4 regions of the Nonomuraea sp. B1E8 genome follow, and region 4 is predicted to be linked to each of the others. Evidence: riboswitches for the same ligand, from Rfam matches in the RefSeq annotation. Region 4 holds a riboswitch; each other region holds the start of a gene.
What was found. A riboswitch is a leader RNA that binds a small molecule or an ion and turns the genes downstream of it on or off. The one in region 4 is predicted to bind cyclic di-AMP.

Region 1: linked by a shared signal. The riboswitch ahead of ABGA98_RS20620 (C40 family peptidase) and the one ahead of ABGA98_RS15380 (CHAP domain-containing protein) in region 4 are both predicted to bind cyclic di-AMP.
Region 2: linked by a shared signal. The riboswitch ahead of ABGA98_RS41350 (hypothetical protein) and the one ahead of ABGA98_RS15380 (CHAP domain-containing protein) in region 4 are both predicted to bind cyclic di-AMP.
Region 3: linked by a shared signal. The riboswitch ahead of ABGA98_RS14340 (hypothetical protein) and the one ahead of ABGA98_RS15380 (CHAP domain-containing protein) in region 4 are both predicted to bind cyclic di-AMP.

What each region holds. Positions count from the first base shown of each region.
Region 1 is NZ_JBDPLS010000005.1:578,547-585,703, forward strand. It holds gene ABGA98_RS20610 (RDD family protein) at 1-1,492, opposite strand, end outside; gene ABGA98_RS20615 (amino-acid N-acetyltransferase) at 1,578-2,147, opposite strand; cyclic di-AMP (ydaO/yuaA leader) riboswitch at 2,409-2,548, shown strand; gene ABGA98_RS20620 (C40 family peptidase) at 2,642-3,598, shown strand; gene ABGA98_RS20625 (LuxR C-terminal-related transcriptional regulator) at 3,648-3,860, opposite strand; gene lysX (bifunctional lysylphosphatidylglycerol synthetase/lysine--tRNA ligase LysX) at 4,467-5,948, opposite strand; gene ABGA98_RS20635 (type III pantothenate kinase) at 5,998-6,780, opposite strand; gene ABGA98_RS20640 (L-aspartate oxidase) at 6,784-7,157, opposite strand, start outside.
Region 2 is NZ_JBDPLS010000019.1:144,883-152,039, reverse strand. It holds tRNA gene ABGA98_RS41380 (tRNA-Gly) at 42-112, shown strand; gene ABGA98_RS41375 (class I SAM-dependent methyltransferase) at 178-822, opposite strand; gene ABGA98_RS41370 (uridine kinase) at 907-1,530, shown strand; gene ABGA98_RS41365 (hypothetical protein) at 1,624-1,746, opposite strand; gene ABGA98_RS41360 (DeoR/GlpR family DNA-binding transcription regulator) at 1,835-2,614, shown strand; gene galT (galactose-1-phosphate uridylyltransferase) at 2,611-3,693, shown strand; cyclic di-AMP (ydaO/yuaA leader) riboswitch at 3,760-3,902, shown strand; gene ABGA98_RS41350 (hypothetical protein) at 3,908-4,870, shown strand; gene ABGA98_RS41345 (site-2 protease family protein) at 5,127-6,431, opposite strand; gene ABGA98_RS41340 (response regulator transcription factor) at 6,587-7,157, shown strand, end outside.
Region 3 is NZ_JBDPLS010000003.1:527,707-534,863, forward strand. It holds gene ABGA98_RS14310 (ABC transporter ATP-binding protein) at 8-721, shown strand; gene ABGA98_RS14315 (ABC transporter permease) at 721-1,941, shown strand; gene ABGA98_RS14320 (VOC family protein) at 2,029-2,541, opposite strand; gene ABGA98_RS14325 (rod shape-determining protein) at 2,637-3,623, opposite strand; gene ABGA98_RS14330 (class I SAM-dependent methyltransferase) at 3,747-4,316, shown strand; gene ABGA98_RS14335 (DUF5302 domain-containing protein) at 4,392-4,592, shown strand; cyclic di-AMP (ydaO/yuaA leader) riboswitch at 4,756-4,890, shown strand; gene ABGA98_RS14340 (hypothetical protein) at 5,068-5,595, shown strand; gene ABGA98_RS14345 (alpha/beta hydrolase) at 5,634-6,479, shown strand; gene ABGA98_RS14350 (DUF4032 domain-containing protein) at 6,519-7,157, opposite strand, start outside.
Region 4 is NZ_JBDPLS010000004.1:84,426-91,582, reverse strand. It holds gene ABGA98_RS15410 (glycosyltransferase family 2 protein) at 1-391, shown strand, start outside; gene ABGA98_RS15405 (polysialyltransferase family glycosyltransferase) at 388-1,632, shown strand; gene ABGA98_RS15400 (DUF6716 putative glycosyltransferase) at 1,709-2,899, opposite strand; gene ABGA98_RS15395 (hypothetical protein) at 2,896-3,852, opposite strand; gene ABGA98_RS15390 (aldo/keto reductase) at 3,950-4,771, shown strand; gene ABGA98_RS15385 (Gfo/Idh/MocA family oxidoreductase) at 4,790-5,743, shown strand; cyclic di-AMP (ydaO/yuaA leader) riboswitch at 5,861-5,997, shown strand; gene ABGA98_RS15380 (CHAP domain-containing protein) at 6,010-6,696, shown strand; gene ABGA98_RS15375 (ABC transporter ATP-binding protein) at 6,774-7,157, opposite strand, start outside.

The DNA of each region.
Region 1 (7,157 bases), on a different contig from region 4:
TGATCTTGACCACCACGGTGTTCGCGAACTTGTCCGCGAACGTCTGCTGCAGCGGCTTGTCCCAGAGCATCGAAGCGCCGTTCAGGGCGCAGATGAGGCCTGCCAGCATGGTGCCGAACGGCAGGAAGTAGAGGATGTAGGCGCCCCAGGTCACGCCGGCCCGCTTGATGGCGGCGTCGCCGGGCAGGCCGCCGGGGGGCATCATCTGACCCACCGGCACGACCTTGATCCCCATGATCATCTTGCCGATCGTCTGACCCTTCGTCTTGTGCATGAGGAAGTCGTAACCGACGTAGACGGCGGTGAGGACGATGGCCAGCACGATGTTGAGCGCGAACGAGCTGAACATCCCCGACGTGGCGCCGCTGGTCGAGTCGTAGCTGACCAGGAACAGCGTCGTGAGCAGGAGGGACACCACGAACATCACGACGCCGAACAGGACGCCGTCGACGAGTCGCGCCACCAGACGCTGCCACCACTCCGCCAGCGGGGCGGGAGCCCCCGGCGGCTGCACGCCGACCGGGCCGTAGCCCGGCTGGCCGTAGGGAGCCTGGCCGTAGCCGGCCTGCTGCGGCTGCCCGTAGCCCTGCTGGCCGTACTGCTGGTCGCCGTACTGCTGGCCGTAGCCGGGCTGGGCGTAACCGGGCTGGGACTGCTGTGCTTGCCCGTAGCCCTGCTGGCCGTACTGCTGCTGCCCGTAGCCTTGCTGGGACTGCGGCTGCTGGCCGTACTGCTGGTCGTACTGCTGACCCGACTGGGGCTGCTGACCGTAGCCCTGCTGCTGGTCATACTGCTGACCCGACTGCGGCTGCTGACCGTACTGCTGCTGGTCGTACTGCTGGCCCGACTGCGGCTGCTGACCGTACTGCTGCTGGTCGTACTGCTGGCCCGACTGCGGCTGCTGACCGTACTGCTGCTGGTCGTACTGCTGGCCCGACTGCGGCTGCTGACCGTAGCCCTGCTGCTGACCGTACTGCTGGTCGTAGCCGGACTGTTGCTGCTGCCCGTAACCCTGCTGCTGGCCATAGCCCGGCTGGGACTGCGGCTGCTGGCCGTAGCCCTGCTGCTGACCGTACTGCTGGTCGTAGCCGGACTGTTGCTGCTGCCCGTAACCCTGCTGCTGGCCATAGCCCGGCTGGGACTGGGGCTGCTGACCATATTGCTGGTCATACTGCTGGGGTTGCTGGCCATAGCCCTGCTGCTGGCCGTAGTCGGGCTGGGACTGGGGCTGCTGGCCGTACTGGGGTTGCTGGCCATAGCCCTGCTGCTGGCCGTAGCCCTGCTGCTGACCGTATGGGGGTTGCTGGCCGTAGCCCTGCTGCTGACCATAGGGGGGCTGTTGCCCGTAGGCGTCGTCAGCCCGGTAGCCGACCACAGTGACGTCGGGGTCGGGCTCGCCGGGGTGGCGGCCCGGAGCCTGCTGGCCGTAATGGGGAGGCGCAGCGTTCTCGCCGGATTCGTCCTGTGGGTACGGCGGCTGTCCGGTGCTCACCGTGTCACCTCGCTTCGAGTGCGCGCGTGGCACGTGTCAGGACACATGCCTGTGCTGCCCAACGTATCGACATAGGTATCAACAATCACCTTTCCGTGTGGTCAAGGTCCGCGTCACCCGACGTCAGATGGAGCAGCATGCGGGTGTTGCCCAGGGTGTTCGGCTTGACGTGTTCCAGGTCGAGGAACTCCGCTACACCCTCGTCATACGAGGCCAGCAGCTCGGCGTAGACCTCGGGGGAGACCGGCGTGCCCTGGATGCGGCGAAAACCGTGCCTCGCGAAGAAGTCGACCTCAAAAGTAAGACAGAATACACGTTGCAGACCAAGATCTTTGGCCTGCTGGATCAGCGCTGAGACGATCCGGTGGCCGACTCCCGTGCCGCGGCATTCGGGATCGACGGCCACCGTGCGGACCTCCGCGAGGTCCTCCCAGAGCACGTGGAGCGCGCCACAGCCGACGATCTGCCCGCCACGCTCGGCCACCCAGAACTCCTGTACGTCTTCGTACAGCGTCACCGTGGCCTTCTTCAGGAGCCGCGAGCCCGCGCCCGCATAGGCGTCGACCAGGCGCCTGACCCCCCGCACGTCAGGCGTGCGCGCACGCCGGACCACCACCGCGGTCTCGGGCACAGTCAGTTCGGCCACCTGCTCCATGGCTCTCCAGAGTACAGATGTCATTACGGCTCGGACCTAACTCACATGTCTCCGCCCATCCTGTTACATCTCGTGGCCGGGCGAGCACGGCGTCGCGCCAGGCGATCGTTCGGGAGGAAGTGCCACATACAGTCACTCCTGCCCTACTGGCACCGAGATCACCTTGTGACCCTTCGGTTGTGAAACCTCTACAGAGTTGGCAGTTCTGGTTGAGCAGGAACCCGGAGTGCATTAGTGTCCAGCGACGATGATCCCCGCGCGCGGGGAAGCACGCTCAATTCCTCAGGGAAGCCGGGGACCCGCCGGTGGCGACCGCCATCACGGGGTGAATCCGAGTTTTCGGTAGGGCTGCTCCGGCCCGAACCCGTCAGCTAACCCGGTAGGCGTCTATGAGAGGAGCCTGGTTGGTGAAGCGCACGCTCAACCGTGGGAGGACGTCGGCGGGCAATCACGCCCGCCCTCCGGAACGCGCCCCGTTGCGCCGCCGTCTCGGTGTGGCGAGTTTCACAGCCGCCGCACTGCTGCTCACGGTTCCCACCGTCCCGGCGTCCGCCGACCCCAAGCCCTCGCTCAAAGACCTCGCCGCGCGGGTCGAGAAGATGCACGTCGAGATCGAGACGCTGACCGAGCAGTACAACGGGCAGCGGGAGAAGCTGAAGACGGCCAAGAAGGCCGCCGAGGCCGCGCAGAAGACGCTGACGGCCAGCGAGACGGATCTGGCGGCCAAGCGCGCCAAGGCCGTCCTGCTCGCCCAGAACGCCTACATCACGGGCGGGCTGAGCCGGGCGCTGGTGTTCACCTCCTCCAAGGACCCCGGCAACTTCCTCGACCGCGCCGCGACCACGTTCGCGATCGAGCAGCGGCAGGGCGAGGAGCTCAACCAGCTCACCAAGGCCAGGAAGGCCGCCGAGCGCGCCAGGGCGAGCGCCAGGTCGCGCATCAGCGAGGTCGAGAAGATCGTCAAGGACCTCGACGCCAAACGCGACAAGATCAGCACTCTGGTCGCCAAGGTCGAGAGCAACCTGTTCAGGCGGGCGCTGGGCGAGGCCGGTCGTCCCGGCACCCGCGCCACCCGCGTCGACCTGCCGATCGCGGGCAGCGGAAAGGCCGCGCAGGCGGCACGGTGGGCGCTCACGCAGCAGCTCAAGCCGTACGTCTGGGGGGCCGAGGGCCCCAATTCCTACGACTGCTCCGGCCTGGTGATGGCCGCCTACCAGCGGGTGGGCATCTCGCTGCCGCACTACACGGGCAACCAGTGGACGGCCGGGCGGCACATCTCACGCGACGAGATGCGTCCGGGCGACCTGGTGTTCTTCTACAGCGACCTGCACCACGTGGGCATCTATCTCGGCGGCGGCATGATGGTGCACGCCCCTCGGACGGGTGATGTGGTGCGGATCGCGTCGATCGAACGGCGGCCGTTCGCGGGCGCGGTGCGCATCGCCGACTGAAGCCCGAGCCGAGAGGCGAGCGACATGAAGGCGCAGTGAGCGGGCGCCGCTAGATCAGCTGGCGGCGTGCCGCCCACGCCACGGCCTCGATCGCGGTGGCGACGCCGATGCGGTCGCAGATGCCGCGCAGCCTCCGGCGTACGGTGCGGCCGCTGATGTCCAGTCGCCTGCCCACCCGATCGACCGTGACTCCTCTGGCGAGTTCCGCCAGTAACGCCAGATCCGCATGGCTCAGCTCAACGCCTTCAGTGAGCACTTCCATCGGGAGCCCTCCCCCCCAACAGCAGGCCTGGACCCTCTTAGCCAGGCCACAGCCGCTCCTCGCAGACGGTAAACGCATCATGGAAAGGTCGTCAAGCATGACAATTGCCGCTCTTGACCAGCACTATTGACATGATCCGCCGCATGCGGCCGAGTCTCGTCCGCCGGCGGACTTCGCCGCCCGGCGTACGGTCCGCGCGCCCTTTCGGCCGGGCCTGGCCCGGCGCCGATCGGTCCGGCCGGCGTCCCGGTTTTTGATCCGTCCACGCGCGATTTACTGCGTGATCCATACGTACGGCGGTCGAGCGCAACCGCTCTTCACGACGGGCGGCGGCACGCGGCAAGCCAGGAGTCACCTTATTTCCGGACCCGGGCGAACGTCACCGTCATGGTGGACCCAGCGCTGCCGGACGTCCCCCTCGAAACTCCGAACACTCACGCGCCACTCGCCCGCGGTCTTGACCCGATGCTGACAAGCCCCGCCCTGATGGCGGGGCAGGACGGCCGATCGTCCGTCACCGCTCTCCCGGCACGACCGAGCGCCTGCCCGGCTCGCCCGCTCGCGCGGGCTCCCGCCGCAACCGGTGCGGCGGGATGCCACGTGGCCTCAGTGAGTGGGCTTGACCAGGGGGAACAGGATGGTCTCGCGGATGTTCTTACCGGTGAAAGCCATAATCATCCGGTCGATGCCGGCGCCCATGCCGCCCGTCGGCGGCATCGCGTATTCGAGCGACTGCAGGAAGTCCTCGTCGAGCTGCATGGCCTCCGGGTCGCCGCCCGCGGCCAGCAAGGACTGCTCGACCAGGCGGCGGCGCTGCTCGATGGGGTCGTTGAGCTCGGAGTAGCCGGTGCCCAACTCGGTGCCGAACCCGATGAGGTCCCACTTCTCCGTCACCAGCGGGTCGTCGCGGTGCTGCCGGGCCAGCGGCGAGGTCTCCAGCGGATAGTCCATGACGAACGTGGGCTGGATGATCGTGTGCTCGACGAGCGCCTCGAAGAGCTCCTGCACGAGCTTGCCCGCACCCCACTTCGGATCCCAGGGGATCTCGCGCCGGTCGGCGATCTTGCGCAGCTCTTCGAGTGAGGTCGAGGTCGTGATCTGCTCGCCGACGGCCTCGGACACCGCGCCGTAGAGGGTGACGCGCGGCCACTCGGGGATGCCCAGGTCGATCTCGACGCCGTCGTGCACGACCACCGAGGTGTCCAGGGCGGCCACGACGGCCTTCTGGTACATCCGCTGCGTCAGGTCGGCGATGCCGTTGTAGTCGAGGTAGGTGCCGTAGGCCTCGACCATGGTGAACTCGGGGTTGTGCGTCGAGTCGGCGCCCTCGTTGCGGAAGTTGCGGTTGATCTCGAAGACCTTCTCGATGCCGCCGACCACGAGCCGCTTGAGATAGAGCTCGATCGCGATGCGGAGATAGAGCTCCATGTCGTAGGCGTTGATGTGGGTCTTGAACGGCCGGGCCGTGGCGCCGCCGTGGATCGGCTGCAACATCGGCGTCTCGACCTCGAGGTAGCCTTCCTCGTGCCAGAAGTCGCGCACCGCGCGCACGGTGGCGCTGCGGACCCTGGCCATCTTCCTCGACTCGTCGTTGACGATCAGGTCGACATAGCGCTGGCGGACCCGCGCCTCGGGGTCGGTGAGGCCGACGTGCTTCTCCGGCAGCGGGCGCAGGCACTTGCTGGTGATCTGCCAGCTGTCGGCCAGGACGGACAGCTCGCCCCTGCGCGAGGTGATGACCTCGCCGGTCACGCCCACGTGGTCGCCCAGGTCGACGTCGTGCTTCCAGCGGGCCAGCGACTCCTCGCCCACCTTGTCGAGCGAGATCATGACCTGCAGGTCGGCGCCACCGTCGCGGAGCGTGGCGAAGCAGAGCTTGCCGCCCACGCGGTTGAGCATGACGCGACCCGCGACCGAGACCGTGTCACCGGTGGCGGTGTCGGGCTCCAGGCCCTGGTATTTCTCCCTGACCTCGGCGTTGGTGGCCGTGCGTGGGAAAAGCACCGGGTAAGGGTCGACGCCCTCGCTGCGAAGGCGGTCGAGCTTCTCCCTCCGGATGCGCATCTGCTCGGGAAGTTCGTCGCTCACAACAACAAAGGGTAGGGGATCCGGCGAACCGCAGTGACTCGTCCAGGTCTCACGCCACGTTGCGGTGATAGATCAGCCGCAGCCCGATGAGGGTCAGCCACGGCTCATGCACGTCGATCGAGCGCGACTCGCCCACCACCAGCCCCGCGTGCCCGCCGGTGGCCACGACCGTCACCTCGTCGGGGTCGTCGGCCAGCTCCGCGGCGATGCGCTCCACGATGCCGTCGACCTGGCCGGCGAAGCCGTAGATGATGCCCGCCTGCAGGGCCTCGACGGTGTTCTTCGCGATCACCGAGCGCGGGCGTACGAGCTCGACCTTGTGCAGTTGTGCCCCGGCGGCGGCCAGCGCGTCGACCGAGATCTCGATGCCGGGCGCGGTGACCGCGCCGACGTATTCGCCCTTGGCCGACACCGCGTCGAACGAGGTCGCGGTGCCGAAGTCGACGATGACGCACGGGCCGCCGTACTGGTCGATGGCCGCCAGCGCGTTGACGATGCGGTCGCTGCCGACCTCCTTGGGGTTGTCCATGCGTACGGGGACGCCGGTGCGGATGCCCGGCTCCACGATCACCGCGGTCACGTCACCGTAGTAGCGGCGGCACATCTCGCGCATCTCGTTGAGCACGCTCGGCACGGTGGAGCAGATGGCGATGCCGTCGATGTCGGCCCCTTTGAGCAGCGGCGACTGCGTCAGCAGACCCTGCAGCACGACCGCGATCTCGTCGGCGGTGCGGCGGGCGTCGGTGGCCAGCCGCCAGTGCTCGATGACGTCCTCGCCCTCGAACAGCCCCAGCACCGTGTGCGTGTTGCCGACGTCGATCGTGAGCAGCATCAATTACCCCCGCAGATCCAGTGCGATGTCCAGGGCCGGCGCCGAGTGCGTAAGCGCTCCCACCGCAAGGTAGTCCACGCCAGTGTCGGCCACATCACGAGCCGATTCCAAGGTCAATCCCCCGCTCGCTTCAAGGGCAACCCTGTTTCCGACCCGCTTTTTCACGATTTGTACGGCACGCGCGGTGTCCTCGATCGTGAAGTTGTCGAGCAGGATCTCCTCGGCACCCTCGTTCAGCACGGCCTTCAGCTGGTCCAGCCGGTCGACCTCCACCTCGATCGGCAGGTCGGGAAAGCGCTCCCGCACCGCCCTGAACGCCTCGGCCACGCCCCCCGCCGCAACCACGTGGTTGTCCTTGATCAGGGCGGCGTCCGACA
Region 2 (7,157 bases), on a different contig from region 4:
GACGACCGGATGAAGTCTAGACCAGACTTCGACCGGTTCGCGCGGACGTAGCTCAATGGTAGAGCCCTAGTCTTCCAAACTAGCTACGCGGGTTCGATTCCCGTCGTCCGCTCGCGCGAGGAGAAGGCCAGGTCATCCCGTCTCGGGGCCTGGCCTTCGTCGTTCGCGCACCGGTGCTCAACCGTTGCCGAGCAGGTCGTGGCCGACGAACGTGAACATGCGCTTTCCCACGATCAGGGGCTGCGGGGTGCCGGTGAAGCGGTGTGCGCCGACGCCGTAGCCGGCGTCCCGTTCCGACAGCCATTCGAGGTGGAAGCCGCGCTGCTCGAACCACCGGCAGATCTGCGGCACCAGGTCGGGGGGCCTGCGGTGGCGCGTCCAGATGACCGTGCCGCCCGCCCGGCACAACTGGGCGAACGTGGCGACCGTACGCTGGACGTCCTCGTCCGCGATGTTGCCGAACACGCCGCAGGCGAGCACGATGTCGGCGGGGACCATGCCATGGTAGTGGTCGGTGAGCGCGGCGTCGGCGGTGATCACCTCGACCTGGCCCAGCCCTGCCGCGCCGGCCGTCTCCTCGGCCTTCGCGGTGTTGCCCGGGTCGAGCTCCACGAGACGGGCCAGCACGTCGTCGCGGCGGGGATGGCCGTCGAGCACCTCCAGCAGGTCACGGCCCTGGCCGGCGCAGAGGCTCACGAGCCTCAGCGGACCTGGCGAGCAGGCGTCCAGCGCCAGCCGGATCCGCTGCTGCACGACCCGTAGTCGTTGCGCCAGGAGCGAACCGGGGTCGTCGTACTCGTCGTGCCACGTCTGCCAGTCCATGCGCGGATCTTATGATCGAACGCCCTTCCGCGACCGCGCGTGCGGCGGGTACGCCGGGCGGAGGGCGCTCGTAAGCTGGTGCCGATGCGTGCGCGACCGATCTCCCGTGACGTTCTCGTCGACGAGCTGGTCGAGCGGGTCTCCCAGTGGCCACGCGAGCGTCGAATTCGGGTGGCCGTCGACGGGGCGCCTGCCGGACGGCCGGAAGCGCTGGCCGACGACCTCGTCGCGCCGCTCCGGCTGCGCGGCCGGCCTGTGCTGCGGGTTTCTGCGGGTGACTTCCTTCGGCCTTCGTCGCTGCGGCTGGAGCACGGCAGGGCCGATCCTGACGCCTTCTACGAGGACTGGCTCGACGTCAAAGCGCTGCGCAGGGAGGTGCTGGATCCCCTGGACGAGGACGGCTCTGGACGGGTGCTGCCTGCTCTGTGGGACAGCCGGATCGACCGGGCGTACCGGCTGCCCTATGAGGAGCTGCCGCCGGGCGGGGTGGTGGTCGTGGACGGGACGCTGCTGCTGGGGCGGGGGCTGGCGTTCGAGCTGAGCGTGCATGTGTGGTTGTCCGCGGCGGCGCTGGGGCGCCGCACGCCCGAGGAGGAGCGGTGGCGGCTGCCCGCCTATGAGCGGTACGAGCGCGAGGTGCGGCCCCAGGAGGCGGCCGACGTCGTGATCAGGGCCGATCACCCCGACCGGCCCGCGCTCCTTCTGTGACCTGGCGCAGGAGGAGGGCACCGCGGGAGACGGGCTGCCCGCTCGCGCGCCGAGCTGCCGGGACGATGGTGGCCGCCGGCGGGCGGCCACCAGTCAGCGTGCTGTCGGGCGCTTGCCGTGGTTCGCCTTCTTCTTCTTGCGTGCCTTGCCCTTGCGTGCTCGCCTGGCCATAAGCTCGCCTCCGGAGTCGGTGTCCTCCCAACGTCTCTCTCCCATGCTGACCAGCGCAAGCGATCCGCACCGAACTAACATTCCCCAACAGCGTCGTGTCATAATTTGGTGGAATCTGTTGGAAGGAGCGGGCGTGCTCGCACAGCAGCGTCAGCAGACGATCCTCGAACGCGTGCGCAGCAACGGCGGCGTCCGGGTCGCCGACCTCGTACGCGAGCTCGGCGTCTCCGACATGACCATCCGCCGCGACCTCGAGGTGCTGGCCGAACGCGGTCTGCTGGAGAAGGTGCACGGCGGCGCGACCGCGCTCGGTCCCGGATCGACCGAGGAGCCGGGCTTCACCGCGAAGTCCGCCCGCCAGCAGCAGGAGAAGGAGGCCATCGCGCGGCACGCGGCCAGGCTGGTACGCCCCGGCACCGCCGTGGCGCTGTCGGCGGGCACCACCACGTGGGCGCTGGCCCACCACCTCATCGGCGTCCCCGAGCTGACCGTGATCACCAATTCGATCCCCGTCGCCGAGGTCTTCCACCGCAACCCGCGCGCCGACCGCACCGTCGTGCTGACCGGCGGCGTGCGCACGCCGTCCGACGCGCTGGTCGGCCCGGTGGCCGTGGCCGCGATCCGCCGCCTGCACGTGGACACGCTCTTCCTCGGCGTGCACGGGATGAGCGTGCGGGCCGGGTTCACCACGCCCAACCTGCTGGAGTCGGAGACCGACAGGGAGCTTGTGACGGCCGCGCACCGGCTGGTCGTGCCCGCCGACCACACGAAGTGGAACACGGTGGGCATCAGCACCATCGCCGAGCTGAGCGAGGCCGACGTGGTCATCAGCGACGCGGGGCTGCCCGAGGACGCACGTATCGAACTGGCCGAGCGGGCCGGAGAACTGATCATCGCGGAGGACACGCATTGAAGCGCACCGTCACCCAACTGGCCGACGGCCGAGAGCTGATCTACTTCGACCGGCGCGACGACGCCGACCGGAGCGCGATCGACCGGCGCCCGCTCGAGCCTCGGCCGGTGGCGTCCGAGCTGCGCTACGATCCGCTGACCGAGGAGTGGATCGCGATGGCCGGGCACCGGCAGACGCGGACGTTCCTGCCGACGGGCACGTCCGCCGAGTGCCCGTTGTGCCCGTCGTCGGACACACGGGCGACGGAGGTCCCGGCGTACGACTACGACGTGGCGGTGTTCGAAAACCGCTTTCCCTCCTTCTCCACAAATTTTGGGACTTATCACGATGTGGGCGGGCTGAGTGAGGTTCGTCCGGGAGTGGGGCGGTGCGAGGTGGTGTGCTTCACCTCGGACCACTCCTCATCCTTCTCCAAGCTCTCCGACGCCCAGGTGCGGCTGGTCATGGAGGCGTGGGCCGACCGTACGGCCGAGTTGTCCGGGATCGAGGGCGTGGAGCAGGTGTTCTGCTTCGAGAACCGGGGCGAGGAGATCGGCATCACGCTGGCGCATCCGCATGGCCAGATCTACGCCTACCCGTACGTCACGCCCAGGACGAAACTCCAGCTCGGCGCCGCGGCCCGCTACCAGGGCGCGGGCAACCTGTTCGCCGACGTGCTGGCCGCCGAACGTGCCGCTGGCACACGGGTGGTGGCCGGCAACGAGCTGTGGACGGCGTTCGTGCCCGCGGCCGCGCGCTGGCCGTACGAGGTGCACGTGTACCCGCACCGGCAGGTGCCGGACCTGGCGGCGCTCACGGAGGAGGAGCGTGCGGCGTTCGCCCCGCTCTACACCTCGGTGCTGCGGGCCTTCGACGGGCTGTTCGGGGTTGTGATGCCGTACATCTCGGCCTGGCACCAGGCCCCGGTGCGGCGGCATCGCGAGCTCGCGTACCTGCATCTGGAGCTCTTCAGCATCCGGCGGGCGGCCAACAAGCTCAAGTATCTGGCGGGCTCGGAGTCCGCGATGGGCGCGTTCGTCAACGACGTGCTACCGGAGGAGGCCGCGCGCATGCTCCGATCACAAGTAGATCAAGAATAGATTTCTACTTAAGGTCGCATGACTCGTGATCTACCACTAATATCCCCTTATGCATCGGCCGTAACAGCCGTTGCACCGCCTAATCCTGGGCGAGTTGCCCGGGAGCCGGGGACCCATCGCACCTGGGGTGAATCCACATCAGTGGTAGGGATACGCAGCTCCCATACCCGAACCCGTCAGCTAACCCGGCCGGCAGAGGGAGAGGAACACCTACGTGGCGGCTTCGTCCCCCGCGAGTCTTGCCATCGGTCTCATCACCGCCGCCGCCGTCGTCGTTTCCGCGGCCCCGGCGTCCGCGGCGTCCGCGGCCCCCAAACCCAAGGAGTCGGAGCTGCGCGCGCAGCTCAAACAGCTCAACAAGAAGGTCGACAAGCTGATCGAGGCCTACAACCTCAAGCGCGTAGAACTGGCCAAGGCGCAGAAGGCCGCCGAGGCGGCCAAGGCCCGGCTGGCCACCGCCGAAAAGGCGCTGACGACGGCCGAGAAACGCGTCGCCGAGATAGCCCGCCTGCGCTACCAGAACGGCAACCCCGCGGTGCCCGCGTTCATGCTGCCGGAGAACAGCGGCGGCGCCGCGGTGCTCAATCAGGTCACCGCCGAGCAGCAGGCGTTCGTGCAGGGCGTGATCAAGGCGCGCGACGAGAAGAAGAAGGCCTCCGTGGAGGCCGTCGAACTCGCCGACAAGATCCGCAAGGACGCGGCCGAGGTCGCCGGCCAGCGCGACGAGGCCGAGGACGTCATCGACGACATCGAGAAGAAACTCCAGGACCTGGTGCCGTTCGGCACCAACCGCAGGTCCGACGGCGGCTGGGCGCCCGAACTGCCGTCCGGCTCCGACAACATCACCCCGCGCACGCGGCTGATGAAGGAGCAGATCGCCAAGAACTTCGCGCTGCCCTTCACCGTCGGCTGCTTCCGCTCGGGCTCCAGCGGCGAGCATCCCCTGGGCCGGGCCTGTGACTTCATGATGAGCACGGGCGGCTCGATGCCCTCAGCCGCCAACGCCGCCCTGGGCGACCGCATCGCGGAGTGGGCCATCAAGAACAAGAGCAAGCTGGGTGTCAAGTACGTCATCTGGAAGCAGCGCATCAACCACGGCTCGGGCTGGAGCACGATGTCCAACCGGGGCAGCATCACCGAGAACCACTACGACCACGTGCACATCTCGATGAACTGAGGGCAGGTCGGTCCGGCGATCACCGCGGCGACGGGTTGACGAGCCCGCCGTCGTAGGCGGCGATGACGAGCTGGGCCCGGTCGCGGGCGTGGAGTTTCGCCAGGAGCCGTACTGACGACTACTACCTGGCATGGCGGGACACGCGCTGGCATCCGTTCAGGACGTTGTCGGGGCCGGCCTTCCTGGGCTGTCGCCTTGGGCGCGGCCTTCGGCCCTGCCTTGGCACCGTTCACGCGGGGCTGAGACAGCCCGGTCGTCAGCCCGTCAGCCGCAGCGGGTTGACCAGGTCGGCGTAGATGAGCAGCCCCGCCATGATCATCATGACGATGGCGATCGCGTAGGTCAGCGGCAGTACCTTCGCGATGTCCACGTAGCCGGGATCGGGCCTGCGCAGGATCTTGGCGTAGGCCCGCTTGATGCCCTCCCACAGGCCACCGGCGATGTGCCCGCCGTCGAGCGGCAGCAGCGGGATGAGGTTGAACATGCCGATCGCCAGGTTGAACCCGGCCAGCAGGTTGACGAAGATGGCGATCTTCTTCTCGTTGGACAGGTCGGAGGCGAGGATCTCGCCGCCCATGCGGCCCGCGCCGACGACGCCGACCGGGCCTTCGGGGTCGCGCTCCTCGCCGGAGAAGGCGGCGTGCCAGACGCCGACCATCTTCTCCGGCAGGTTGAGCAGCGAGCTCGCGACCCTGCCCGTCAGCTCTCCCATGTAGCCGATGACCTGGCCCATGCTCTGCTGCTGCATGACCTCGGTGGGCAGCACGCCGAGGAAGCCGACGTTTCTGTCGATCTTCTCGGGGTCTTCGAGGTTGGGCCGGTCCTGGGCGATGAGCGTGACGGTGAGCGTCATCGGCTTGCCGTCGCGGACGATGCCGAGTTGCGCGGCTCCCGGCCCGTGGGAGCGGATCAGGTCGGTGGCGGCGGCCCAGTCGCCGATCTTCTTGCCGTCGAGGGAGACCAGGCGGTCACCGGCCTTCAGGCCCGCCTGGGCGGCGGGGGTCGGCTTGTCGGTGGGCTTGCACGTGGTGCGCTGCTCCGTGACGGGGATCACGCACGTGTTGGTCTCGGGCGAGACGATCGGGGCCCACGTCGGCAGGCCGATGCCGACCAGCAGGATGCTGAAGAAGACGAAGGCCAGCACGAAGTTCATCGCCGGGCCGCCGGACATGATGATGACCTTCTGCCACCACTTCTTGCGGTAGAAGACGCGGTCTTCGTCGCCCGGCCGCACCTCTTCCAGGGCGGCGTCGCGGGCGGACTCGATGAGCCCCTGGAACGGACCCGTCGCGGTGCTCCTGGCCTTGGAGGGGTCGTCGCCCGGGCGCGGCGGCAGCATGCCGATCATGCGGATGTAGCCGCCGAGCGGGATCCACTTGATGCCGTATTCGGTCTCGCCCTTCCGCCGCGACCAGGCCGTCGAGCCGAAGCCCACCATGTACTGGGTCACCCGCACGCCGAAGATCTTGGCGGGCACCAGGTGACCGAGCTCATGCAGCGCGATGGAGAACATCAGCCCGAGGAGGAAAAGGATGATCCCCACGAGATAGAGCCAGTTCATCGAGTCGCGCTCCACGGCAGACGGCAGGACCGGCGAAAAAACCGCCAACCCAAGGGTAGTCGAATCTGCCGCGCGGTACGGCTTGCCCGCTTTTTGGAACGCATTGACAGTACGCGATCAAACGATCACCCTAAGAGACGATGGAGGGGGAGTCCTTGATCCGCATACTGATCGCAGAGCACCTGCCTTTGGTGCGTCGTGGCCTGCTGGCCATCCTTGGAGCCGAGCCCGATCTGCGGGTCGTGGCGCAGGCGGGATGCGCGGACGACGCGGTGCGGGCGGCCATCGAGAGCTGCCCCGACGTGGCCGTCGTCGACGCCGGGCTGCCGGGGAGTTCCGTTCTGGCCGGGCTCTCCGCGCAGGCGCCGGGATGCAAGGTGCTGATGTTGTCGGCCGATCCCCATCCAGGGCAGGTGCGCAGGGCGCTGGCCGAGCGGGCGCTGGGGTTCATGAGCCTGTGCGTGCCGCCGGAGCGGCTGGCCGAGGGGGTGCGCCTGGTGGCGGCGGGCCGCCGGGCCATCGAATCCGAGCTGGCCGCGGCCGCGCTCCAGTGTGAGACGAATCCGCTCACCAGGAGGGAGCTCGACGTGCTGCGCGTCGCGGCGGGCGGGGCCCGCTCGACCGAGATCGCCGACCAGCTCTTCCTGTCGGTGGGCACCGTGCGCAACCATCTGTCCCGCATCATGTGCAAGACCGGGGCCCGCAACCGGCTCGACGCCGTGCGCA
Region 3 (7,157 bases), on a different contig from region 4:
GTACCCCATGATCGAACTCACGGACGTGTCCAGGACCTATCCCGGCGGCGTGGCGGCGCTGCGGTCGGTGTCGCTGCGGATCCGGCACGGCGAGCTGGCCGCCATCGTCGGGCCGTCGGGTTCGGGGAAGTCGACCATGCTCAACGTCGTCGGCACCCTCGACCGGCCCACCTCGGGGACCGTCCACATCGACGGTTACGACGTCTCGACGTTGTCGGACGGGCAGCTGTCGGCGCTGCGGGCCACCACGATCGGCTTCGTCTTCCAGTCGTTCCACCTCGCCGCGAAGATCCCCGCGCTGGACAACGTGGCCGACGGGCTCGTTTACACGGGCCTGAGCAGGCAGGAGCGGCGCCGCCGCGCGGCGGCCGCGCTGGAGCGGGTGGGGCTGGGGCACCGGATGGACCACGAGCCGCACGAGTTGTCCGGCGGTGAACGGCAGCGCGTGGCCATCGCCAGGGCCGTGGCGGGCGACCCGCCGCTGGTGCTGGCCGACGAACCCACCGGGGCGCTGGACTCGGTGTCGGGAACGGGGGTGATGGAATTGCTGCACGAGCTGAACGCGAGCGGCACGACCATCCTGATCATCACGCACGACCGGGAGATCGCGGCCGGCCTGCCCAGGCAGGTGCGGATGCGCGACGGCCGGATCGTCTCCGACTCCGCCGCCGCCCCGCACGGCGAGCCCTGGCCCCGGCACGCCGGATCAGGGGTGGCGTGATGGCGGGCATCGAGGTGGCGCGGCTCAAGCCGTCGCCGGCCAGGATGCGGCCGGGCGACGTCCTGCGGGTGGGCGCGGTCGGGTTGCGCACGCGACCGCTGCGGGCGTTCCTGTCGGCGCTGGGCATCGCGATCGGCATCGCCGCCATGGTCGGCGTCGTCGGGCTCTCGTCCTCGTCGGGCGCCGAACTCGACCGTACGCTGTCGGCGCTCGGAACCAACCTGCTCACCGTGTCGTCGGGCACCACACTCATGGGCGAGGCGGCGCAGATGCCGAAGGACGCGGAGATGATGATCGAACGCATCGGCCCCGTCGAGCGGGCGTCGTCGGTCGGGAAGGTCTCCGAGGCCAAGGTGTACCGGTCGGAGCAGATCCCCGAGGCACAGACGGGCGGCATCAGCGCGTACGCCGCGAGCCTCGACCTGCCCGCCACGGTGGGCGCGACCCTGAGCAGCGGCACCTGGCTGAACGCGGCCACCGAACGTTACCCCGCCGCCGTGCTCGGCTCCGTCACCGCCCAGCGGCTCGGCATCGGCGCCGCGGGAGCGGACACCCAGATCGTCGTCGGCGGCGTGCGGTTCACGGTCGTCGGCATCCTGAACCCGGTGGCGCTCGCCACCGACCTGGACAGCGGTGTCCTGATCGGCTGGCCGGTGGCGGAGTCGAGGCTGGACTTCGACGGTCACCCGACCACGCTCTACACCCGGTCGGAGGAGGCCAAGCTGGAGTCGGTACGGCAGGTGCTGGCCGGCACGGCCAACCCCGAGGCGCCGAACGAGGTGGACGTCTCGCGCCCGTCCGACGCGCTGGCCGCCAAGCAGGCGACGAGCCAGGCGTTCGCCAACCTCCTGCTGGGCGTCGGCGCGGTGGCCCTGCTCGTCGGCGGCGTCGGCGTGGCCAACACCATGGTCATCTCGGTGCTGGAACGCCGTGCGGAGATCGGCCTGCGGCGGTCCCTGGGCGCCACGCGCGGCCAGATCCGCACGCAGTTCCTCGCCGAGTCGCTGCTGCTGTCCGCGATGGGCGGGAGCGGCGGGATCCTGCTCGGCATGGGCGTCACCATGGGGTACGCGCTCTACAGCGGCTGGCCGTCCGTGGTGCCGGCCTGGGCCACGGTGGGCGGCCTGGTGGCCACCCTGCTCATCGGCGCCGTGGCCGGCCTCTACCCGGCCATCCGCGCCTCCCGGCTGTCACCGACGGAGGCCCTGTCCACCCCGTGACCTGCCCATCCCTGTGAGAGGCCGGCACGGCTGGAGCGGCGTTCACCGGAGGGCCGGGCACGGCGCGGGTGGCGGGGCCGGCGCGCGTCAGGGGCGCCAGCGGCGCAGCCCGGTGTCCTGCTCGTACGGCTGCGCGTCCGGGTAGGTGACCAGCTCCACCACGCTGCCCCAGGGGGTGCGGCAGTGGACGAACCGGTTGCGCCCGCCCGACTCCGGTCCCGGCAGCGGCACCGGCTCGCCCATCGGCGACCCGCCGGCCTCGGTCACCCGCTGGACCGCCGCGTCCACGTCGTCCACGTACAGGGCGACGTGCTGCCACCCCAGATCGCACATGAGGACCGGGTCGGCCTGCCGCGGCCCGCCGAACTCGAACAGCTCGATCCCGGGCCCGTTGGGCAGCCGCAGCATGCGGATCGCCACCTCGACCGTTCCCTGGGGCACCCCGAGGCGCCGCTCGACCGCCCATCCTCCCTTCGGTCCCCGCTCCTTGGGCAGGGTGTCGTAGAGCACCTCGGCCCCGAACGCGCGGGCGAAGAACTTCGTCGCCTCGTCGAGGTCGGGCACCGTCACCCCGACGTGGTCGATGCCGTGCACGGTCATGGACTGTCTCCCCTCACCGCCGCCGGGCCGCTGCCGATCCGTCGTCGAGCCATCGTCGTCCTGCCGTCGTCGCGCCGTCCTCTCTCGCGCCGGCGTCACCGGCCGCGGAGCTTGGAGATCAGCCCCAGGTCCTCCGCGCAGCGGCCGAGCCCGAGCGCCACGGACTCCAGCGGCCGTTCCGCCCTGCTCACCGGAATGCCCAGCGCCGCCCGCAACCGCCGGCCGAGCCCGCGCAGCAGCGCGCCGCCGCCCACCACCACCGCGCCGCGGTCGGCGAGATCCACGGAGATCTCGGGCGGGCACTGTTCGACGGTCTCGATCGCGGCCCGCACGATGGACTCGATCGGCTGCCTGGTCGCCTCGTAGATCCGCTGCACGGGCAGCGGCACCGAGCGCTCGCGGCCGGTGTCGCTCTCGCGTCCGCGCACCGTGACCTGCCGGTACAGCGGCTTCCACGCGGTGCCGGCGCGCCGCTTGGCCGACTCGGCCTCCTCCTCGTCGAGTTGCAGGCCGTGGTCGCGTTCGACCTGGCGGATGATGGCCCGGTTCATGCCGTCGCCTCCGCCGGGGACCGTGGCGGCCGCGACCACGGAGCCGTGGGAGAGCACGGCGATCCGGGTGGTGTCGCGCCCGACGTCGATCACCATGCGCCCGGCGGAGTCCCTGACCGGCAGGCCCACGCCCAGCGCCGCCGCCAGCGCGTGCGGGATCAGCAGGATCCCCCTGGCCTCCGCCTCGAACGCGATGTCGCGCAGCGCCGCGCGCTCGATCGGGGTGGAGTTGTTCGGCAGCGCCAGCACGACGCGCGGCCTGGAGAACGGATGCCCGTGCACCTTGCGCAGGAAGTATCTGATCAGGTGCCGGGCGAGTTCGTCGTCGACCGGGAGGCCGCCGCTGACCGGCCAGCGTGTCTCTCCCCGCTCGCCCTGGGCGGCCTCGGCGCCGTATCCGACGACCCGGCCCGTGCGGCTGTCCAGCATGACGGCGGAGGGTTCGTCGAGCACGATGCCCTTGCCCTTGACGTAGATCCGGGTGCTCGCGGCACCCAGATCCATCGCCAGGTCATGACCGAGCACGTTCATCGCGGCACGTCCATCGTGGCGCCTGGGGCGTCGACCAACATGCGGGGTGTATTTCCTGGGGCACTCCAACACAACACCAGGAACCGAACGGTCTCCCTTTACCCGGCGGCGTACGATTCGGTCGTGCTCGACTACGATCTCGAAGCCGCACATTACGACGAGACCCGTGGCGGTCTGCCGCGGGCCGAGGCCGCCGCCGCGGCCGTGCGCGCTCTGCTGCCCGGGGGCACGCTGCTCGACGTCGCGTGCGGCACCGGGCTGGTGAGCAGGGAACTGGCCGGGCGCGGCCTGCGGGTGCTCGGCGTGGACGCCTCCGCCGGCATGGCGCGGGTCGCCGCGGGGCGCGTGCACGTGGTCCTGGGTGACGGCCGCGCGTTACCCGTACGCGACGGGTCGGTCGACGCGGTCACCACGATCTGGCTGCTGCACCTGCTCGACGACGCCCGTCCGGTGATCGCCGAGGCCGCGCGCGTGGTGCGGCCGGGCGGGATGTACGTCACGACGGTCGACAAGCGCGCCGCCCACGGGTCCGGAGGCCGGCGCCGTCCCGCCGACGACCGGGAGCTGGTCGTGTCGGAGGCGGCCCGGCACGGTCTGCGCCAGGCCGGTGAGAGCACGTTCGTGGGTCACGGGCAGGGGCGGGACGGGCCGGACCCGGTGTTCCGGCTGCTGGCGTTCACCCGCGACGGGTGACAGGGCGAGGTCGGTTTCGCATCGAAAGCGACGCCGTGCGAAGCTGTGGTTGTCCCCAACACCATGGAGGTCCTCATGGCGGAATCACCGGAGCCGGAAGTCAGCGAAACTCCCGAGGACGAGATGAAGCGCAAGTTCCGCGAAGCGCTGGAGCGCAAGCGCAACCAGCACGCGGGCTCTGGCGCTGGTGGCAGGGGCGTCGACCCATCGAAGATCCACGGGGCGCACGGCCCGGCTGCGAGTAAGAGATCGTTCAGGCGCAAGAGCGGCGGCTGAGCCGGAAGGAACTGAGGGGGTACGGCATGCCGTACCCCCTTTTGTATTCCCGCGTCAGGTAGATCTTTGCCCGGTTAATGGCGAATCGTTTGCGTATGTCCGATTCGCTGCTAGAGTTGCCGCCATTACCAGCCGGTGACCTGGCCCTTACCCAAGAGAGGGCCTCCGGCTGGCGCCGAATCCCGACCCGATCGGGAACCGGGGACCCACCTCACTGGGGTGAATCCGGCTCGCGCCGGTAGGGCATCTCCACGCCCGAACCCGTCAGCTAACCCGGCAGGTGTGATGGAGAGGACATAACGCATGTATTACCGCGTCGTACCCCCGAATCGCGTCGTGCCGGCCGCCGCCTGAGCGGCCCGCCTTCCCCCCTTTCTTTGCCTCGCCCGATGTAGTCGCTCGGGCGTGCCGCAGCGCCGTGCCCTCCTGCCGGCGTGCCTCCCCCTCGTCCCCTCGCGAAGGACTTCACTTTTTCATGTCTCCCCTGTTCAGCCTGCGTTCCCTTGTCCTGCTCACCGCCTCCGCCGTCGGCTCGATGAGCGTCGCCTGCACGGCGGCACACGCCGATCCAGGGTCCGAGAAGAAGGCCCTGTACAAGGGCTCCACCACGGCGTCGTACTTCTGGGACGACGGCTCGGGCAGGGCCGGCGACACCGGCCTGCCCGCCAGCGGCAAGCCGATGCAGAAAGGCATGGCCGCCAGCCCGAGCTGGCCGTTGCTGACCGAGGGGTACGTGATCTACAAGGGCAAGAAGATGCCCTTCTTCGTCGGGGACAGAGGGCCGGGGGAGCCCTCCAGCCGCGGCATCATGCTGGATCTCGACGCCAAGACGTTCGCCGACCTGACCGGCGGCACCTTCAACCCCCGCACGCTGATGGTCAACGGCAACGGCGGCAAGGGGCACATCGAGATCGACTACGTCATCACCAAGTGGGGTGACGGCCTGGGCAAGAAGGGGCGGCCGGTGCCCTTCTCGACCGGCGCCTACGCCCGGCGAGGCTGACTTTACGAACGCGGCGCCAGAATGACATTCTGGTCACCGTGACCCTCCGCGTAGCCGCGAACGGCATCGACATCGCCTACGAACGCATCGGCTCCCCCGACGGACGGCCTCTGCTTCTCATCATGGGGCTCGGCGCGCAGCTCACCCACTGGGACGACGGGTTCTGCGAGCTCCTGGTGGAACAGGGGCACCACGTCGTCCGGTTCGACAACCGCGACGCGGGCCTGTCGACCCACCTCCACGACCTGGGCGTTCCCACGACGGGGGCGCCTTCGGCGTACCTGCTGGACGACCTGGCCGACGACACCGCGGGCTTCATGGACGCCATCGGCTGGCCGGCCGCCCACGTGGTCGGCGCCTCCATGGGCGGGATGATCGCCCAGTCCCTGGCCATCCGGCATCCGGCACGGGTGCTGACCCTGACCTCGATCATGTCGACGCCCGGCCCCACGGTCGCTCCGCCGACGGAGGCCGCGTTCGCGGCCCTGACCGCCCGCCCCGCCGCCGACCGCGCGGCCGTCCTGGCGCAGGCGCTGGAGACGTACGCGGTGATCGGCTCGCCCGGTTACGCGATGGACCGGGAGCGGGTCGTCCAGAGGGCCGGACGCGCGTTCGACCGCTGCTTCGACCCGGCGGGCACGGGCCGGCAGCTGGCCGCGATCATGGCGTCGGGCGACCGTACGGACCTGCTGGCGAGCCTGACCGTGCCGGCGCTGGTGTTGCACGGGGAGGACGACCCGCTCGTTCCGGTCGAGGGCGGCCGGGCCACGGCGGCGGCCATTCCCGGCGCCCGGCTGGTGACCTATCCGGGTATGGGCCACGACCTGCCCGAGCCGCTCTGGCCGGAGATCGCCCGCGAGATCGCCAAGCTGACCTCCGCCTGACTACGCGGGCCGCGCGTGAGGCGCTCCGCCTCCGCCCGCCTACTGAGCCTGAGCGTCCTCGCCGCCGACCGGCCGGGCCGCCTCGCCGGGGGCCTGCGGAGTGTCCCCGCCGGGGGTCTGGGCGTCCTCGTCGGGGAGCAGCGCCTTCTCGTCGGGCTTGTGCACGAGCACGTTGTCCACGTACGACTTCACGGCCGTGGCCAGCCCCACGTCGGCGTTCGCGCCCTCCGACAGATACCAGCGATGGTCGAGGATCTCGTGGAAGAGCTGCGCGGGCTCCAGCTTCCCGCGCAGCCCGGCGGGGATCGCCTCGACCGTGGGCTGGAACACCTCCGCCAGCCACCGGTGCGCCACGATGGCCTCGTCCTCGTGCCGCAGGCCCTTGGCGACCCGGAAGCCGTCGAGGTCGTTGAGCAGCCGCCGCGCCTGGTTCTCCTCCACATCGAGCCCGGTCAGCCTGAGCAGCCGCCGCTGGTGGTGCCCCGCGTCCACGACCTTGGGCCGTACGATCAGCCGTCCGGTGCCGACCTTGCGCCGCACCATCATCTCGGCCACGTCGAAGCCGAGCAGGTTGAGCCGCCTGATCCGCTGCTCCACCCGGTGCCAGTCGACCTCCTCGATGATCTCGCTCTGGGTGATCTCGTCCCACAGGCGGTGGTAGCGGGCGAGGATGTCCTC
Region 4 (7,157 bases):
GTCGCTGCCCGGCGTGTTCTACCGGCGCATGGTCCCCGGGTCGCTGACGCAGGTGGGCGACGAGCGCCAGCTGCACTTCTTCGACGCGTTCGAGCTGGTCTTCAAGGACGTGGAGCCGGAGTTCCTGCCCAAGGCGGTGCGGAACTTCTGCGCGCTGCTGGCCCACCACCTGGACATCGGCGACCGTTTCACGCCCGAGCTGCGCGCCCGCTTCGAGGAGCGCGGCGCGGAGATGGTGGGCGGGCTGCCCCCGGAGCTGGTGGCGGAGTCGGTGGCCGGGATGGCCCGCGACCGCGAGGCGCTGCTGCGGGCCCTGGTGCCCGGCCTGCCCCCCAGCCCGCCCCCCAGCCCGCACAGCCGGGTCCGCGATGACCGGGAGGAGCCCCCGTGAAGGTCTTCTACGCCTCGACGTTGTTCGGGGCGATGTCGCTGGCCGCCGCCATCGACGACGGCCGGTTCGGCGACGGCCGGCGCCTGCTCGTGGTGTCGAACAACGCGGCCGTGCCCGAGGTGGCGACGCCGCTCGACGGGGTGCCCGGCTTCGCGCCGCTGCGCGGCCGCTTCGACGCGGTCGTCTCGTGGAACGAGCTCATCGCCCCCCTGCATCCGTCCGACTGGCGGGCGCGGGTCATCGAGGTGCCCATGCTGGAGCGCCTCATCCGATCCCGCTGGGGGCTGGACGGGGTCGAGGAGCTGGTGCTGGAGTCGATCGCGGTGCCGCCCGCCCGCACGATCGCCGGGCTGGTGCGCGACTGCCCGATCACCGTCTACTCCGACGGGCTGATGAGCTACGGCCCGACCCGCGACCCGCTGCCCGCCGAGATCTTCCGCCGCGTGGGGCGGCTGCTCCACCTGGACCTCGTGCCGGGGCTGACGCCGCTGCTGCTCAGCGAGTACGGCGTCGCGCCCGAGCTCCTGCCCGGCGAGCGTTTCCTGTCGGTGCTGGACGAGGTGGCCGCCACCGCGCCACGGCCGCCCGCCGGACAGGCGATGATCCTCGGCCAGTACCTGTCGGCGCTGGAGATCGTCACGCCGGAGGAGGAGGCCGCGCTGCACGAGACGATGCTGGCGGCGCTGGCCGCCCGGGGCTGCACCGATGTCGTGTTCAAACCGCACCCGGCCGCGGGGCGCCGGCACGCCAGGCTCCTGCGTGCCGCGGCCGGGCCTCTGGGGGTGGACCTGTCGGTGGCCGCCGAGAGCGTGCCCGCCGAGGTGTGCTTCGCGGCGCTGCGGCCCGAGCTGGTCGTGGGCTGCTTCTCCACCGGGCTGGTGACCGCGCGGCGCTACTTCGGGCTGCCGGTCGCGTCGTACGGCACCGGCATGGTGCTGGAGCGGCTGGCGCCGTACGAGAACAGCAACAGGATCCCGGTCACGATCGTGGACGCGCTGCTGCCCCGGCTGTCGGCGGAGGGCGTGATCGAAGAGCCGCCCGCCGTGGACCTGCCCGGCCTCGTCCGGACCGTGGGCTACTGCATGCAGGCCGGCACCTATCCGGAGCTGCGGCCGGACGCCATCACGTTCGACGCCCGCTACTTCAAGCGCAGGCGGCTCGAGGCGCTGGACCTGGTGGCCCCGCCCGCCAGATCCGGCGCGCTGACCAGGCTGCGCAGGAAGCTCAGATCCACGATCTGAGCGCTGCTGGGACAGGGCTGTTAGGACAGGGCTGTTAGGACAGGGCTGTTAGGACAGGGCTGTTAGGACAGGGCTGTTAGGACAGGGCCTTCAGATAGCGGCGCATGCGGCGCTTGGCGCGGTAGCCCGCTCGCAACATCGTGGGATGGACCTCCACCCGCAGCCGGGCCTTGCGCCGGGCGGCGGCGTGCTCGGGCCCGTCCAGCAGCGACCGGGCGGGGGTCCCCGGCCGGTCGCTCACCAGCCCGGCCAGCAGCCCTGCCCAGGTGCCGCGCTCCTGCGGGTGGAAGTAGTTGGCCGCGCACCACTCGGCCGAGGCGGTGCGGAAGTCGCCCTTGGCCAGGTCGTCCAGCGTGCCCAGCAGGCCGCTGCCCTCGAACACCAGGTTGATCATCTCGGCGCTGACGCCGAAGTCGCTCAGGACCAGCGAGGGCACGCCCAGCGCGATCGCCTCCAGCGCCGCCGTCGAGCTCACCGTGACGAACCCGGCCGCCCGCGTGAGCTGGTCGTGCATCGGCCCGGCGGCGAAGGTGAGCCGCCCGGGCTCGCCCATCTCCCGCCACAACCGCTGGTAGTGGTGGCGCTCGTTGTGCGTCTGCCGCTCGTCCTCCAGGGCGCGCAGCTTGACCACCACGTCGAGCTCCGGCCGCCGCCCGGCGAGCTCGGCGAGCGCCAGCAGGACGCGCTCGCGCTCCTCGCGCGGGCGCGGCACCTTGGCCTGGGTGGCGAACACGATCCGGTTCCCGCCCTCGGCCACGGCATCGGGACGCAGGAACGGCAGCCTGGCCAGGCCGACCGCCCCTCCCCCGCCGAGCCGGCCGGCGATGTCGCGGAACTCGGCCACCTCCCGCTCACTGTGCACCACGAACAGGTCGCAGCCGCTGCGGAACACCCACGCCTTCTCCGTGGCCGGCACCGAGATGCCCGGCAGCCCGCTGACGAACACGGGCCTCGGCTGCAACCCCGCGAGCACCTCGGAGACCAGCACGTCCACGACGGGGCCCGTGCAGGCGACGAGGATCACGTCGGGCCGCGTACGCTCGGCCAGCCTGCGCACCGACCGCGCCGACAACACCGGCGGCGCCTCTCCCCGGCCCGCCCGGCCCTCCATCGGTCCGCTCACCGCCGCGGCGATCTGCTCGGGCGAGGGCGCGATCGGCGTGCGCACCACCGCCAGCTCCGTCACGCTCCCGGCGGGCAGGTCGTCGAGCAGGCAGGCCGCCCACTTCAGGTACGAGTCGGAGTCGGCAACCGCCAGCACTCTCACCCAGACACTCCAGTCAAATGCGAGCGCAGGGCGGGTTCCGCCCTACTGGTCCACCAGTCATCGGGAACGTTCACGGGCTCGATGGCGACACCGCGCGGGCTGAGCAGCACCCGCAGCGAGGTGATCGCCGTCGAGGGGAGGCTGAGGACGCGCTGGCCCGCGTCCAGCCCGCGCAACGTCAGCTCGGCGGGCACGCCCGCGTCGTGCACGGTGATGCCGGGACGCTCCCGGATCAGGGCCACGTCCACGGGGTCCTCGCGGCGGTGCGGGTAGTAGGCGAGCGGCTCCCGCGCCGCCAGCTCGGTCAGCCAGCGCAGGTAGTGGTCGCGGTGCACGAGGCCGTTCCTGACGAGCGAGGTGCCGAGCACGATCGTGCGCTCGGCCGGCCCTTCCGCGCTGGGCGGCTGGGCGCGCAACCAGGCGAAGTCGTGGCGTACGAGGTCGACACCGGCACGGCGGACGGCGGCGGCGAGCTCGTCGGACACGGGCAGCGCGGTGAAGACGGAGACCTCGCTCATGCGCAGGCGCAGCGCGGCGGCCAGGCCGAGCGCCCATCGCGGCGCGGTGGGCCTGGCGCGGGCCCGCAGCAGCGGCCGCGAGGGCCCGGCGGCCAGCAGCTCCAGCAGCCGGAGCGTGGCCAGGCCGTCATCGACGATGACGATGCGTCCCGAGATGATTCCGGTGCCGGAGGTGAGCCAGCGCAGCTGGACCTTGCCGGAGAAGGCGTCGCCGACGGCGTGCAGGCGCCTCGGCATGTTCTCGCGCGGCTCGGCCAGTTCGAGCCCGTCGGGCAGCCCGAGAGCGCGCAGCTCCCGGCGGGTCGCCTTCAGCGGGCGCAGCCCCGCCCGCGGCACGACGGCCGTGGCGGTCCCGAGGAGCCCGGCGTGGTGGGCCTCGACGGCGCACAGCATCTGGAGCGGTGACTCCACCCAGGCCGACGCCTGTTCGACCACTCCAGTCCTCCCAGCCGGGTGATGGCGCGTTCACGACCGCTTCAAGCTAGCCCCGCCGCCTTAAGCGGCCAGAAACGGTGCGTGAACAATGGAGACCATGAACTCGCTCATGCTCAACACGGACGGCGTGCAGATCCCGCAACTCGGCTTCGGCGTCTGGCAGGTGCCTGCCGGCGAGGCCGAGCAGGTGGTGACGACGGCGCTGGAGGCCGGCTACCGGCACATCGACACCGCCGCCGCCTACGAGAACGAGGAGGGCGTGGGGCGTGCCGTGCGCGCGTCCGGCCTGCGCCGCGAGAAGGTGTTCGTCACCACCAAGCTGCCCAACGCCGACCACGCCCGCGCGGAGGAGTCCTTCGACGAGAGCCTGGCCCGGCTGGGGCTCGACTACGTCGATCTCTATCTCATCCACTGGCCGGTGCCGAAGCAGGACAGGTACGTACAGGCGTGGAAGGCGATCGAGAAGATCTACCGTGACGGGCGGGCCAAGGCCATCGGCGTGTCCAATTTCACCGTCGGCACGCTCACCCGGCTCATGAACGAGACCGACATCACACCCTCCATCAACCAGATCGAGCTCCACCCGTACTTCCAGCAGCGGGAGATGCGGGCCTTCCACGAGGCCAACGGCATCCTCACCGAGGCGTGGAGCCCGCTCGGCCAGGGCAAGGGGCTGCTCGAGGATCCGGCGCTCGCGGTGCTGGCGGACAAGCACGGCAAGACCCCCGCGCAGATCGTGCTCCGCTGGCACCTGCAGCTCGGCAACGTCGTCATTCCCAAGTCCGTGACGCCGTCGCGGATCGCCGCGAACATCGACGTGTTCGACTTCATCCTCGATCCGGAGAGCATGGCCGCCATCGGCGCGCTCAACAGGGGCCTTCGCATCGGAGGCGACCCTGACACGTTCAATCTGATCTGATCGTCTAGCATCGTCCGCGTGCGGGACTTCACGTGGGGCATCGCGGCGACGGGCGTCATAGCGCGGACCGTGGGAGCGGCCATCGTGGCCGAGCCCGGGATGCGGGTGGGCGCCGTCGGTTCCAGGAAGCTGCGGCGGGCGCAGGCCCTGGCGTCCGAGCTGGGCGCGGAGTCGGCGTACGGCTCCTACGAGCAACTGTGCGCCGACCCGGCGGTGGACGCGATCTACGTGGCGACGCCGCACACCGAGCACCTGCGGGTCGCGCAGGCCGCCATCGCCGCGGGCAAGGCCGTGTTGTGCGAGAAGCCGCTGGCCGCGACCGTGGACGACGCGGAGAAGATGGTACGCCTGGCGCGGGAGGCGGGCGTGTTCCTGATGGAAGCCATGTGGATGCGGTTCAACCCGCTGATCCGCCTCATCGCCGCCGACGCGCGGTTCGGCGAGATCCGGTCGGTGCAGGCCAGTTTCGGCTTCGCCATGCCGTACGATCCGGCGCACCGGCTGTGGGCCCCGGAGCTGGGCGGGGGCTCGCTGCTCGACCTGGGGGTCTACCCGTTCGGCCTGGCCCAGCTGCTTCTGGGCATGCCCACCGGCCTGCGCATGACGGGCTCCCTGGCGCCGAGCGGAGTTGACGCGGAGGCGGGCGGGGTGTTGCTCTATCCCGGCGGCAGGCGGGCTTTCGTGGAAACCTCCTTGCTGGGGAATTACCCGAACCAGGCCTGTGTTGTAGGTACGCAGATGCGGGCGGACATCCACGCGCCGTTCTGGGCGCCGGAGCGGATCGTCCTCACCGGGCCTTCCATGGAGCCGGAAGAGCATGTGCTCGATCCGGCCGACAACGGATACGCCGGTGAGCTCCGCGAGGTCCGCGCCGCCACGGCCGAGGGCAGGACCGAATCCTCGATCATGCCCCTTGACGAATCCCTTGCCATGGCAGGGCTTCTGGCCGACGCTCGCAGGCAACTCGCCTAGCTGGGCCTTTATGTAGTTGTAATCCTCTTGCCCCATGTATTACCTTGTGGGGCAACTTACGGCATACGTCCGGTTTGTCCGGCTATGTCTGACCATCGCACGATAGATCACAGGATCGTCCTGTGACCGCTGAATCCGCATCACGCGGAACCGGGGACCCACGTCCTTTGGGGTGAATCGGCACTCTGGTGCCGTAGGGCAGCTTCCACGCCCGAACCCGTCAGCTAACCCGGTAAGCGGCATGGAAGCAAGGAGTTACCCCCTCGATGGCCACGTTCCGTCTTACCGCGATCCCCAAGCGAACCATCACCTCCGCCGCGCTCGGCGCCGGCGTCCTCGCCTCGGCCTTCGGCGTCAACGTCGCCGCGGCCAACGCCGACACCCACCCCGCGGACAAGCCGGCCGCCGTCTCCCCGGTGACCGACTCGAAGCAGCGCGCGGCCGGGGAGACCAAGGTCAACGTGACCGCCTCCCAGGTCCTGGACTTCGCCAAGACCCAGGTCGGCACCTCCGAGAACGCCGCCGGCGGCGGCACCCCGTACCAGAAGTGGTACGCCGACTCGCAGCGCGCCGCCGAGACCATCGCCCGCGACGGCGGCAACCGGGCCGCGTACCTGAACGCCGCCTGGTGCGCGATGTTCGTCTCCTGGGTCGGCGAGCAGACCGGCGCCCGCCCGCAGATCGGCTGGGACGCCTACACCGTCACCCACGCCAAGTGGTTCGCCGCCAACGACCGCTTCGGCACCAAGGCCAAGCCCGGCGCCGTGGTGTTCTTCGCCTGGGACGGCGGCAAGAAGCTCACCGACATCGAGCACGTCGGCTTCGTCGTCAAGGACAACGGCGACGGCACCATCTCCACGATCGAAGGCAACACCGGCAACGGCAAGGTCGAGGAGCGGACCCGTCCGAAGTCCGACGTCGTCGGCTACGGCTACCCCGAGTACGCCGCCTGACCTCCGCCGCTTGACGAGCGCGCGTCCCGTGCGGGACGCGCGCTCGCTCGCGTCTCCGCCCCGGGTGGCCGGCGGCCTTAGCCGTCCGCCGCCGCCCGCTGGATGGCGTGCAGCTCGGCGTAGCGGCCCCGGCGGGCCATGAGCTCGCCGTGAGCGCCCTGCTCGGCGATCCGCCCGCCGTCCAGCACCACGATCAGGTCGGCCATGCGCACCGTCGGGAAGCGGTGGGTGATCAGGAGGGTGATGGCGGCGCGGTGGCGGCGGGCGGCCTGCGCGTACCGGGCGAAGACGGCGCTCTCGGCGGGAGCGTCCAGGGAGGCGGTCGGCTCGTCCAGCACGAGCAGCAGCGGCTCCTCCCGCATCGAGGCGCGCGCCAGGGCCAGGCTCTGCCACTGCCCGCCGGACAACGTCACGCCGCCCTCGAAGCTGTCGCCCAGCTCGGTGTCCAGGCCCCTGGGCAG